Regions from separate parts of the Bradyrhizobium sp. CB82 genome, predicted to be linked through region 2. Evidence: riboswitches for the same ligand, from Rfam matches in the RefSeq annotation. Region 2 holds a riboswitch; the other holds the start of a gene.
The links. A riboswitch is a leader RNA that binds a small molecule or an ion and turns the genes downstream of it on or off. The one in region 2 is predicted to bind glycine.
Positions count from the first base shown of each region.

Region 1: it holds a riboswitch for glycine, as region 2 does, so the genes downstream of both, gcvT (glycine cleavage system aminomethyltransferase GcvT) here and QA640_RS38290 (D-amino acid dehydrogenase) in region 2, are expected to answer to the same signal.

Region 1 covers NZ_CP121650.1:3,430,069-3,437,366, reverse strand. The annotation lists gene QA640_RS16395 (cyclic nucleotide-gated ion channel) at 1-582, opposite strand, end outside; gene alaS (alanine--tRNA ligase) at 589-3,267, opposite strand; glycine riboswitch at 3,488-3,576, shown strand; gene gcvT (glycine cleavage system aminomethyltransferase GcvT) at 3,722-4,870, shown strand; gene gcvH (glycine cleavage system protein GcvH) at 4,881-5,249, shown strand; gene gcvP (aminomethyl-transferring glycine dehydrogenase) at 5,267-7,298, shown strand, end outside.
Region 2 covers NZ_CP121650.1:7,967,539-7,973,913, forward strand. The annotation lists glycine riboswitch at 1,924-2,022, shown strand; glycine riboswitch at 2,025-2,114, shown strand; gene QA640_RS38290 (D-amino acid dehydrogenase) at 2,172-3,407, shown strand; partial or broken gene QA640_RS38295 (transposase) at 4,058-4,455, shown strand; gene istA (IS21 family transposase) at 4,601-5,860, shown strand; partial or broken gene istB (IS21-like element helper ATPase IstB) at 5,860-6,375, shown strand, end outside.

The sequences.
Region 1 (7,298 bases), 4.5 Mb from region 2:
CTCCGGCTGCACCTCGCGCTCGATGGCGTAGAGGAGCGAAGCGAAGGTGAGCACCACGCCGATCAGGATGACGATGCATCCGATCAATGCGCGCCGTTCGGCATGGACGGCGGCGAGCAGCGAACGCATCGCTGGCGAATAGCGGATCAACTTGAAGAACGGCAGCACGCCGAGCGCCGCCATCGTCGAGTGCCGGCCGGTGGCCAGCACGAACGCTGCAGGGAGGAACGCCATGAGATCGATGATGCCGAGCGCGGAGAAGACGTAGGAGAACCGGTCGGCAAGTGGCGACGCCTTGCGCTGCGTATGGCCGGCGACGGTCCAAAGCCGCGCCGCATATTCCAATGCGAACACGATCACCGCGAGAATGGCGACGCCCGTGAACAGCGCGCCGAATTGAGCGTCCAGATCCGGTACCGAGGCGAGCGTCATCGCCACGACGTCGAGCACGATGACGGCCACGATCACCTGGATGAAGTGCGACCCGGCGGAATAGGCCAGCGGATCGTGCTCCAGCAATTCGTACAAGCGATCCCTCAAATTGGGATCGCGAAGCCCACGTCCTCGCGGAACGAGGCGCACGGCGATCTACGCGCCGACCATGGCTTTTTCGATCGCCGACAGTGCCGCCGCCGCATTGGCGCCGTCGGGCCCGCCGGCCTGCGCCATGTCAGGCCGACCGCCGCCACCCTTGCCGCCGAGCGCTTCGGAGGCGACGCGAACCAGATTAACTGCGTTGAAGCGCGAAGTGAGGTCGGCGGTGACACCAACCACAACGCCGGCCTTGCCGTCCTCGGTGACGCCGACGATCGCGACGACGCCGGAGCCGATCTGCTTCTTGCCGTCGTCGGCAAGGCTCTTGAGATCCTTCATCTCGATGCCCTCGACCGCACGCGCCATCAGTTTGACGTCGCCGACCTCGCGCACGCCTGCGGCTGCGCCATTGCCGGACGACGCAGCGCCGCCCATCGCGAGCTTCTTGCGCGCGTCGGACAATTCACGCTCCAGCTTCTTGCGCTCGTCCATCAGCGCGGTGATGCGCGCCGGCACGTCCTCGAGCGAGGTGCGCAGCTCGGCGGCTGCGGTCTTCGCCAGCGCCATGGTGTCGTTGGCATGCTTGCGTGCATGACGCCCGGTCAGCGCCTCGATACGGCGCACGCCGGAAGCGACCGCGCTCTCGCTTGTCAGCGTGATCAGGCCGATATCGCCGGTGCGCTTGACATGAGTGCCGCCGCAGAGCTCGACCGACCAGCCCATTGCGTTGGCGCCGTGTTCGCGCGCGGTCTTGCCCATCGAGACGACGCGGACCTCGTCGCCATATTTCTCGCCGAACAGCGCACGCGCGCCGGCTTCGCGGGCCTCGTCGACACCCATGATGCGCGTCGTGACCTCGTCATTTTCCAGCACAACGTCATTGGCAATGTCCTCGACGCGGGCGAGCTCCGCCGGCGTGATCGGCTTGGGATGCACGAAGTCGAAACGCAGGCGATCGGGCGCGACCAGCGAGCCGCGCTGAGCGATATGATCGCCCAGTACCTGGCGCAGCGCCTCGTGGAGAAGATGCGTCGCGGAGTGATGGGCGCGGATCGAGGACCGGCGCGCGTGGTCAACTTCGAGCTGGAGCGCGGTGCCGGCCTTAAGCGTCCCCTGCTCCACCGTGCCGATATGCACGAAGAGATCGCCGAGCTTCTTCTGCGTGTCGGTGACACGAAATTTGATCCCGCCCTCGCCGACCATCACGCCGGTATCGCCGACCTGGCCGCCGGACTCCGCATAGAACGGGGTCTGGTTGAGCACGATCGAGCCGGTCTCGCCGGCCTTGAGGCTGTCGGTTTCCTTGCCGTCCTTCACCAGCGCCGCGACGACGCCTTCGGCGCTCTCGGTCTCATAGCCGAGGAATTCGGTGGCCCCCAGCTTTTCGCGCAGCGGGAACCAGATCGCCTCGCTGGCGGCCTCGCCCGAGCCCGCCCAGGACGCACGCGCCTTCTCGCGTTGACGCTCCATCGCATCGGTGAAGGCAGACTGGTCGACGCTGATACCGCGCGACTTTAGCGCGTCCTGTGTGAGATCCAGCGGGAAGCCGTAAGTGTCGTAGAGCGTGAAGGCGACGTCGCCGTCGAACATGTCGCCCTTCTTCAATGACGCGCTCTTCTCGTCGAGGATGGCAAGGCCGCGCGCCAGCGTCTTGCGGAAGCGGGTTTCCTCCAGCCGCAGCGTTTCCTCGATCAGCTTTTCCGCGCGCACCAGCTCGGGATAGGCCTGGCCCATCTCACGCACCAGCGCCCAGACGAGGCGATGCATCAGCGGCTCCTTCGCGCCCAGAAGCTGCGCGTGGCGCATCGCCCGTCGCATGATCCGGCGCAGCACGTAGCCGCGGCCCTCGTTCGAGGGCAGTACGCCATCAGACACAAGGAAGGCCGAGGAGCGGAGGTGATCGGCGATCACCCTGAACGAGGCGACCGTCTGCTCATTCGGTCCGCTACCAAGCGCGGACGCGGTCGCATCGATCAGCTGACGGAAGAGATCGGTCTCGAACACACTGTCGACGCCCTGCAGGATGCAGGCCATGCGCTCCAGCCCCATGCCGGTGTCGATCGAGGGGCGCGGCAACGGCTGGCGCTCCTCCTTCGTCACCTGCTCGAACTGCATGAAGACCAGATTCCAGAATTCGAGGAAGCGATCGCCGTCCTCTTCCGGGCTGCCGGGAGGCCCGCCCCAGATGTGCTCGCCGCGATCGATGAAGATCTCCGAGCAAGGGCCGCACGGACCGGTATCGCCCATCGCCCAGAAATTGTCCGAGGTCGGGATGCGAATGATGCGGTCCTCGGAGAAGCCCGCGATCTTCTTCCACAGGCCGGCCGCCTCGTCGTCGGTGTGATAGACGGTGACGAGCAGCTTGTCCTTCTTCAGCCCGAAATCCTTGGTGATCAGATTCCAGGCGAGCTCGATCGCGCGCTCCTTGAAGTAGTCGCCGAAGGAGAAGTTGCCGAGCATCTCGAAGAAGGTGAGATGGCGCGCGGTGTAGCCGACATTGTCGAGGTCGTTGTGCTTGCCGCCGGCGCGCACGCATTTCTGCGAGGTGGTGGCCCGGTGATAGGGGCGCTTCTCGACGCCCGTGAAGACGTTCTTGAACTGCACCATGCCGGCATTGGTGAACATCAACGTCGGATCGTTGCGCGGCACCAATGGCGAGGACGGCACGATCTCGTGGCCGTTCTTGGCAAAGAAGTTCAGAAAGGTCGACCTGATCTCGTTGACGCCGCTCATGTTCATCCAATCGGGTGCAAGATCCGCCAGAATCCGCCCAAACCTGAAATTAAGGCTGATATCTGCGGGCGATAGCGCTTTTAGACAAGGTGAGCTGCCCTGTCCAGAAACTGTGCAGAGAGATCAGAGGGTTGCCGCAGCCGCGCAATAGGCCGTTGATAGACATTGCGGCCGCGTTGACAGCCTTGGCCAGCCTGTGTTCTGTACCTACATGTAACGTACGGCCACGTCGGGAGAGACCGGCTTTGTTGCCGGCGCCGAAGGAGCAACCGCCCCGGAAACTCTCAGGCAAAGGGACCGTGTGGCTTTGACAGCATCTGGAAAGAGGCGCCGACGGGCATTGAAGCCCGGGTGGCACCCGCCGACGGGATAATACTCTCAGGCACAGCGACAGATGGGGCTTCGACTGGTTTCCCTCGGGGAATTCTCCCCGGGAACCGCGAGGGCCCCTGTGATGCTTGCGTCGGACGACAAGAACTCCCTGAAACGTACCCTTCTTTACGACCTCCATGTCTCCGTGGGCGGCAAGATGGTGCCGTTCGCGGGCTATGAGATGCCGGTGCAGTACCCCGCCGGCGTGCTGAAGGAGCACCTCCATACCCGCAGCAAAGCGGGCCTGTTCGACGTCTCCCATATGGGCCAGATCGCGCTGCGGCCGAAATCCGGGAGGATCGAGGACGCCGCCAGCGCGCTGGAGCGGCTGGTGCCGCAGGATATCGTGGCGATCGCCAAGGGGCGGCAGCGCTATGCTCAGTTCACCAATTTCGACGGCGGCATTCTCGACGATCTGATGGTCGCCAATTTGGGTGATCACCTGTTCCTGGTCGTCAATGCCGCCTGCAAGGCCGAGGACGAGGCACATCTGCGCGCGCATCTCTCCGATGACTGCATCATCGATTCGCTGAACGACCGCGCGCTGATCGCGCTCCAGGGTCCGAAGGCCGAAGCGGCGCTGGCGAAACTTTGTGCAGAGGCACCGGCCATGAAGTTCATGGACGCCGGCCCGCACGAGGTCGCCGGCATCAGGTGCTTCGTCTCGCGCTCCGGCTACACCGGCGAGGACGGTTTCGAGATCTCGGTTCCGGCTGCCGATGCCGAACGCCTCGCCAAGATGCTGCTGGACAATCCGGACGTGCTGCCGATCGGTCTCGGGGCCCGCGACAGCCTGCGGCTGGAAGCCGGGCTCTGCCTCTACGGCCACGACATCGACACCGCCACCACGCCGGTCGAGGCCGCGCTGGAGTGGTCGGTGCAGAAGAGCCGCCGCAGCGGCGGCGCCCGCGCCGGCGGCTTTCCCGGCGCCGAAAAGATTCTCGCCCACTTCGATCACGGCGCATCCCGCCGCCGCGTCGGCCTGCGTGCCGAGGGCCGCGCCCCGGTGCGCGAGGGCGCGCTGCTGTTTGCCGAGAGCGCGGGCGGCGATCCCATTGGAAAGGTCACATCGGGCGGTTTCGGCCCAAGCCTGAGCGCGCCGGTGGCGATGGGCTACGTGCCCATGAGCCTGAGCGCGCTCGGCACAAAGCTCTTCGCCGAGGTGCGCGGCCAGCGCCTGCCGCTCGCAGTCGCTGCCATGCCCTTCGTGAAAAACACCTACAAACGCTGAGGACGAGACAATGACCACTACGCTGTACACCTCCGACCATGAATGGCTCGCCATCGACGGCGACGTCGCCACCGTCGGCATCACCGATTACGCCCAGCAGCAGCTCGGCGACATCGTGTTCGTCGAGCTGCCCAAGGTCGGCCGCGCGCTGAAGAAGACGGAAGCTGCGGCCGTGGTCGAGTCCGTGAAGGCGGCGTCGGACGTCTATGCGCCGATCTCGGGCGAAGTGCTCGAGGTCAACCAGGCGGTCGTCGACGAGCCGGCGCTAGTCAATTCGGAGGCCGCAGGCAAGGCCTGGTTCTTCAAGATCAAAATTGCCGACAAGAGCGAGCTCGGGGGCCTCATGGATGAAGCCGCCTACAAGGCACACACGGCTTAAGGACGATGGAGCAAGCGATGACCGCGCACCGTAAATCCAGCGGCGAAACCGCCGCCAGTTTCGTTCGCCGCCACATCGGCCCCTCAGTGCGCGATGTCACCGCAATGCTCGAAACGGTCGGCGCCAAGAGCGTCGATGCGCTGATGGCGGAGACGCTGCCGGCCTCGATCCGGCAGGCATCTCCGCTCGATCTGGGCAAGCCCCTGACCGAGACCGAGGCGATCGCGCACATGGCCGAGCTCGCAGCCCAAAACCAGGTCTTCACCTCGCTGATCGGCCAAGGCTATTCCGGCACCATCCTGCCCGCGGTGATCCAGCGCAACATTTTGGAAAACCCGGCCTGGTACACGGCGTATACGCCCTACCAGCCCGAGATCAGCCAGGGCCGGCTGGAGGCGCTGTTCAACTTCCAGACCATGATCTGCGACCTCACCGGGCTCGACGTCGCCAACGCCTCGCTGCTCGATGAAGCGACCGCCGCGGCCGAAGCCATGGCGCTCGCCGAGCGGCACTCGCAGGTGAAAGCGCAAGCCTTCTTCGTCGACAAGGACGTGCATCCGCAGACGCTCGCGGTGATGCGCACCCGCGCAGAGCCCTTGGGCTGGAACCTGATCGTCGGCGATCCCCTCAGTGATCTCGACAAGACAGACGTGCTTGGTGCACTGCTGCAATATCCCGGCAGCTCGGGCGCGGTGCGCGACCTGCGGCCGGCCATTGCGACGCTGCGCGCCAAGGGCGCCCTTGCGATCGTTGCCGCCGATCTGCTGGCGCTGACGCTGCTGGCCTCGCCCGGCGAGCTCGGCGCAGATATCGCGATCGGCTCGGCACAGCGTTTTGGCGTGCCGATGGGCTATGGCGGCCCGCACGCAGCCTACATGGCGGTGCGCGATGCGCTGAAGCGGTCGCTGCCCGGCCGCATCGTCGGCCTGTCCGTGGACTCGCGTGGTGCACCCGCCTATCGCCTCGCGCTCCAGACCCGCGAGCAGCATATCCGCCGTGAGAAAGCGACCTCCAACATCTGCACCGCGCAGGTGCTGCTCGCCGTGATCGCCTCGATGTATGCGGTCTATCATGGCCCTGAAGGCCTCTCGCAGATCGCACGCATGGTGCATCGCCGCACCGCCGTGCTGGCCGCGGGTCTGCGCAAGCTCGGCTTCGCGCCACGTTCCGAACACTTCTTCGATACAGTCAGCGTGGACGTTGGTACGAAGCGTGACGAGATCATCGCGCGCGCCACGGCCGAGACAATCAATCTCGGCCTCGGCAGCGACGGCCTGCGCATCGCGCTGGACGAGACCACGACCCCGGCCACCATCGAGGCGGTCTGGCGCGCGTTCGGAGGCAAGCTCGCTTATGCCGAGATCGACGCGACCACGCGCGAGGCGCTGCCCGAGGCGTTGAAGCGGACCACCGGCTTCCTCACCCATCCGGTGTTCCATGCGCATCGCTCGGAAACCGAGATGCTGCGCTACATGCGCAAGCTCAGCGATCGCGACCTCGCGCTCGACCGCGCGATGATCCCGCTCGGCTCGTGCACCATGAAGCTCAACGCGACCACCGAGATGATGCCGCTGACCTGGCCGGAGTTTTCCAGCCTGCATCCATTTGCCCCGCGCGGGCAGGCGGTGGGCTATCATGCGCTGTTCGCACGGCTTGAAAAATGGCTGTGCGACATCACCGGCTACGACGCGATCTCGCTCCAGCCGAATTCGGGCGCGCAAGGCGAATATGCCGGCCTGCTTGCGATCCGCGGCTATCACGCGGCACGTGGCGAGAGCCATCGCAAGGTGTGCCTGATCCCCTCCTCCGCCCACGGCACCAACCCGGCCTCCGCCGCGATGGTCGGCATGGAGGTGGTGGTCGTCGCCTGCGAGAAGAATGGCGACGTCGACGTCAATGACCTCCGCGCCAAGGCCGAAAAGCATTCGGACGATCTCGCCGCGGTGATGATCACCTATCCCTCGACGCATGGCGTATTCGAGGAGCACATCAGCGAGATCTGCGACATCGTGCATGGCCATGGCGGCCAGGTCTATCTCGACGGCGCAA
Region 2 (6,375 bases):
GCCTCCACGCCCAGAAGCGCAATTGATCTTGAGAGTTTTATCGATACCGCGAGTAAAACATTTCGAGTTCATACAGACGGCAAACCTCTCGCTCAGTCATGCCGTGACGCAACTTTGGCGCCAGATTATCAAACACCTCCGAAGTAACTCCATTTACCGTACGCATTCGATCAATCTCCGAAGGCGACTTGATTATGCGCAATGGAGTGAAGATCGGATCCGACGCATCGGCAAACGTCCGAGGTCCGATTGCATCAACGACACGCAAAAAGTCGCCAACAGGCATTCAAGCCTGCTCTCTGCGCCGAGTTCGGTCCCTATCTTGGCATTGTCTGGCAGTAGATCACTCAATAACTTAACGAGCGCGGAAACACCCTCATCTTTCGGATTGGGGCCGGGCCAAGTCCGGTAGTTTTTCACCCAGGTAGTTTGACTATGAAAATCGTCGTATGAGCCTGGAACGATCCCGATCGCTTCACCAGACAAAGGGATAAGAAGAAAACGGGGTCTGGTAGTCGAATTTGGCGTCGCGCTAATATCGTCAACAAATAGCGCCAGTTGTGCTCGGACGTCACGAGAAGTGCGTCGAAACCGTACTTTTCATCAACCGCCGCGCTTGTTCGACCCGGTTTTCGTACTCGATCTGTGCAAAAGGAACGTACGGAATCGTTTTGATTGAAGGAAGGTCAAGAGTCTTTCTCCGACAGATGCCCTACTCGGGCGGCAAAGGGTACAGAAGTGCGATCAGGAACTTGGAGAGCCTGATCTGATGGATGCGTTGTCAAGAGGCTTGACCTATCCGGAATCTCCTCTGAAGTACGGTTTTTGCCGGCCTGGTATTCAAGTCCACGGTCTAGGTACAGCACCATTACAAAGTCAAGCAGCGGATCGCGGTCCTGGCACCAGGACGGTGGCAGATAACGGATCTCTGGCCATTAACTTCTGGGCGCGCGCAACTTTTGCATGAGATTGATAACCCTCAAACGTGTTTGAGAGCACTCTCGTTCGTCTTTCACGTAATCGAATCAAACATCGCTGATTGCGCGAGGTATCTGCCGCCACATGCTCATCGCGTGGCCTCACCCCGTTGAGGATCGAGCGCGCAAGCGTTTAGATCGCCCAAGCGGCTCTCGGGATCATAGGTGTCCGATACCAGCCACTGATTTGCAAGCACATGGCTTGCTCTCGGGAAACCCTCGCGCAGTCGCGCTAAGCCCGGCTCTAGCCGCTTCAAAGTGTCAAAGAAGAAAGGCGGCCTATTCAAGGCTTGCGCCTGAATTCGCCGCGTGTCGACGCCCAGAGCCGCAGTACGGCCCGAGCCCCGCCTGCAATCGCACCGGGCACGACTTGAGCTTCATGATCGAGCAGCGTCTGTGACGGAGCGGCGGGCAAAAAATGTGCTGATGACCGACTGCGGCAGCCAATCGAAACAATGACAGAGCGATCAGGTTCATTGTGCCTAAATCGCAAATTGTTTCCATCGCGGACCGCAAGGAGCGCTGGCGACTTCATAGTGCTTACGAACGATCTGTCGCGCAAAACAACTGAACCGCAGTCGCGAGATTATCGCTCCCGACACACACAATTACTTCAGACGCACGAACCGCTTCGTTCAGCCATAGATCACCCCAATATTGTCGATCAGGTTAGACCTGCCTGAGTGCTCGTGTCGCACACTTTTCAGCCGATCCCGCAGCATTACTGCAATTTGTTCACTTCTGCGCGGGAAAGCGACGAATATGTCGAGGGGGCGGTATGTTGAGGAAAAGGCGCTTTCTGCGCCGCTGTCGGAATCGTGTCGTTTCGGGGCCAGTCGAACTGCGCCAGACGATCATCAAGTGATCCCTTCTGTGCTGTTATTGACCTTGATGATACCTCGATCTTGACATGCCATCACATGCCTGAAAATATTGGGATGTCTGACGACAGCGTGCGGGAGAGCGCGGTGAGCCGCCAATGGCCATTGCCGCCGACGGAGCAACTCCCCAAGGAAACTCTCAGGCCCAGGACCGCACGCCCAGGACAATCTGGAGAGAGGCGCCAGTTGGCGCCCACCGAAGGGGACCGCTACCCATTGGGCCAGCGGAGCAAGCTCTCAGGTGCACGGACAGATTTGGGGCGGAGCTATGGCGAATACCATTGCGACGTTCACCCCTGTCTTGGAGCACATGATGACAACGATCGCTATTATCGGATCCGGCATTACCGGAGTTACAACCGCTTACGCGCTGGCTGTGCGCGGCTACTCTGTTACAGTATTCGATCGACATCGTTATGCCGCGATGGAGACCTCGTTTGCCAATGGGGGACAATTGTCGGCAAGCAATGCGGAGGTCTGGAACAGCCCAAGCACGATCGTTAAAGGTCTCAAATGGATGCTGCGCAAGGACGCCCCCTTGCTGCTGAACCCGAGTCCAAGTTATCATAAATATACTTGGTTGGCAGAGTTCGTCGGCCAGATCCGTCACTATCGTCGTAACACAATCGAGACGACTAGACTCGCAATCGACGCGCGGCAGCATCTGTTTGACATTGCCGATCGTGAGGGCATCAATTTTGATCTCGAACGACGAGGCATTTTGCACGTCTATTCCAGTAAAGCCGAATTCGATGCAGCTTCTTGCGTGAATAAGCTGCTGCTGGAGGGAGGACTGGACCGGTGCCCCGTAACCCCCTCTGAAATGCGTGCGATCGAACCTGCGCTGCGGAACCAATATTATGGCGGTTTCTTCACCCCGTCTGACTCAACTGGCGACATTCACAAGTTCACGCGCGGTCTTGCTGCGGCCTGCGAGCGAAAGGGTGTGCGCTTTGTCTTCGGAGCACAGATCTTCCAGATGCGCTCGGATGCACAAGGTGTGCTTGTACATTGGCAAGAAGGTCCTCTTAGGAACGAACACAGGGCTCAAAGGGCAGTAATCTGTGCTGGTATTGGCAGCCGCCGTATTGCTTCAATACTCGGAGATCGCGTTAACATCTATCCCGTCAAGGGATATTCCATCACGGTGAACTTGCCGGACACGGTGAGCCAGACAGCAGCGCCGCGTGTCAGCATCCTCGACGAGGCGAGCAAGATCGTCACTAGCCGGTTGGGAGAAGATCGCTTCCGTGTCGCCGGAACCGCTGAATTCAACGGCGAGAACCGCGACATCAGCGCCAGTCGAATTAGGCCTCTGGTGCAGTGGGTGGAACGATTTTTTCCCGGTGTTTGCACGGCGCAGGTGGTGCCTTGGGCCGGCTTGCGTCCCATGACACCCAGCATGATGCCGAGGGTTGGCAGGGGTAAGAGGCCGAACATCTTCTACAACACTGGCCATGGTCATCTGGGCTGGACACTATCGGCTGCGACAGCTGAGATGGTCGCCGACGCCATCATGACGGAGGACGGCGGCACGCCGAGTGGTTGACCTGTAACTGCATACCCAATCCGCGCCAAAGCTCTGAGCACGTCCTATTCTCCACCGCCCTCATATGTAAATGTGAGTCAACGCCTCCAGGGCAGGTCTGCGATGGATCCACGGGGTGGAAACACGGTGCTCGGAGCCGCCGCGCAGCACGTCGACCGGGCTCCAGGGTGAGGATTGGCTGCAGACGATCGGAGCAGGTCAACCCATCACTTCCGACGAGGAAGTCAAGAGCATGAGATCCGTCTATCCGTTTGATTTGGCCCTTGGTGATGCGGTCAGAATTCGCCCCCACCGCCGCGGAACGGCTTGAAGCGGATCGCGAGGCGGCGCTCAAACAATGGCGCCTTGCATCTTCGCCTCCCGTCACATCGGCGCCGGCGCGCGCGAAGCGCACCTGATCTGGAACGAGAATTACGTAAACCTGGTTCAAGTTTGACCGCGAGGAGGCGATCGAACGCAAATTCGAGTCGAACGTCGCGCTTTTTTCGCCGCTCAGAGCGGCTAAGCGATTGAGTTGGAATCGCATTTGTCGTTGGTGGACTGTTGCGATTGCAGGGTTTTGATGCTTCGGTCGTCGGAACCTTGCAGTTTCCTTTTCAAGATTCCGTCGAATCGCCAATCATGATTCCGTCGTCGCATCGGAGGTGGCGATGCGATCGAAGAAGCACAGGACGACGGGATCGGGCGATCTGTTCCGGGCCAGGCTGGACCAGATCTTCAATATGAAGCATGAGCTGGTTCAACTCGCCGGCAAGGTCGATTGGGACTGGATCGACGGCGAGATCGCGTCGCTCTATAGCGAGAATGGTCGGCCGGGCATCGCGACCCGCTTCATGATCGGCTGCTGCTGCTCAAGCACATTTACGGCCTGTCCGATGAGGGGGTGTGCGAGCGCTGGGTGCACGACCCGTATTTCCAGTACTTCACCGGCGAAGAGTTCTTTCAGCACGCGTTCCCGCACGAGCGCTCGGACCTGAGCCGCAAGCGGCTCGGCGACAAGCTGGAGCTGTTGCTGGCCGAGAGCTTGCGGGTGGCGCACGAGGCCGGTGTGAGTGGCGGAGTAATTCTCCCCACTTATGGCATTTGAAAATTTCCCAGTTTTCGCGATGGCCGACCGTCCAGGGCATGCCCTGGACGGTCGGCCATCGCATCGAATCGCCGACGTTCCCCCTGCAGGCGGGAGGGAGGGCGCGGTGCTCAAACTTGGGGAACTTGTCATGATTCTGGATTTGCATCGCCAAGGTCTGTCGTTCAGCGCGATCGCCCGGCAGCTTGGTGTCGACCGAAAGACGGTCAGGGCCTACATCGCCAAAGGATTGGAGCCGCCGGTCTACAAAAAGCGAGTGGCGAGGCCTGGAATTGTCGATCACTTCGAGGCTTATTTGCGCGAGCGGCTGGCCGCCTATCCTGCGCTCACGGCCGTGCGGCTGTGGCGTGAGCTCACGGAACGCGGCTTCGCCGGTGGCTACAGCATCGTGCGCGATCGCGTGCGCGAGCTGCGGCCTTCCCAGCCGGCGGGCTTCGAAGTGCGTTTTGAAACGCCAGCGGGTGAGCAGGCGCAGGTCGACTTCGCCAGGTTCGAGGTCGAGTTCGTCGATGAGCCAGGGATCAAGCGCATCGTCTGGCTGTTCTCCATGGTGCTCGGCTACTCACGCCTGATCTGGGCGCGGTTCGTTGTCCACCAGGACCTCCAAACAGTGCTTCGCTGCCATATCGCCGCCTTAGAGACAATCGGCGGCGTTCCGCGCGAGATCCTCTACGACCGGATGAAAACCGCTGTCCTCGGCGAGGATGCCGAGGGGCTCGTGGTCTATAACCGCGCGCTGATCGATCTCGCTCGCCATTATGGCTTCCAGCCGCGCGCCTGCCGGCCTTATCGGGCCAAGACAAAGGGCAAGGTCGAGCGGCCGTTCCGATACATCCGCGAGGACTTCTTCCTCGGCGGTATCTTCCGCAATCTCGACGATCTCAACGGCCAGCTCCGCCATTGGCTGGATACGGTCGCCAATCCGCGGGTGCACGCCACGACCCGTCGGGTCGTCAACGAGGCCTTCGCCGAGGAAAAGGCGGCACTGCAAGCCTTGCCGGGCGCGCCCTATCGAGCAGTGTTGCATCTGGAGCGACGGGCCTCGCACGAAGGCATGGTGAGCGTCGGCGGCAATCTCTACAGCGTGCCTGATACCACGCGGCGGCGGGTCTTCGATGTCCATGTCCTCGCCGACGAAATCCGCATCTTCGAGGGCAGCGTGCTGGTGGCAAGTCATGCTCCGCTCGAAGGTCGGGGCCAGAAGCGGCTCGATCCGGCACACCGCAAGCTCGCCAGCTTCGGCCGACGCCGTCCAGGCAACACAGAACCCGTCACCCTCACGCGCGCCGGAGACCACGCCGCGCGTCGTTCGCTGGACTTCTACGCGGCCGTCGGCCGCCGCCTGGCAGCCCAGGAGGTCGTGTGATGAGTGCTTCCTCCGTCATCGAGCGCGTCAAGACCAACCTGGTCAGCCTGAAGATGCCGCGCGCCTTGGAAATCCTCGACGTCACCCTGCGCGGCCTCGAACGCGGCGAAATTAGCGCCGTCGAAGCCATCGACGCCTTGCTCACCGAAGAGCTCACGATGCGCGAGAACCGTCGCATCAAAATGGCGGTTCAGATGGCCAAGTTGTCGGCGATCAAGACGCTCGCCGGCTTCGACTTCGCCTTCCAGCCGTCGCTGGACAAAAACCGCGTCCTGGCGCTCGCCGGATTGCAGTTCATCAATCGCGCCGAGGCCGTCCACCTCATCGGGCCACCAGGAACGGGCAAGACCCATTTGAGCCTCGCTCTTGGTGTCGAGGCCGTCAAAGCAGGGCGCAGCGTCTACTTCAGCTCCCTCGCCGATATCGTCGCCTCGCTCGCCAAGGCCGAACGCGATGGCGCTCTGCGCGAGCGGATCCGCTATCACTGCCGCTTCGCGCTGCTCATCGTCGATGAA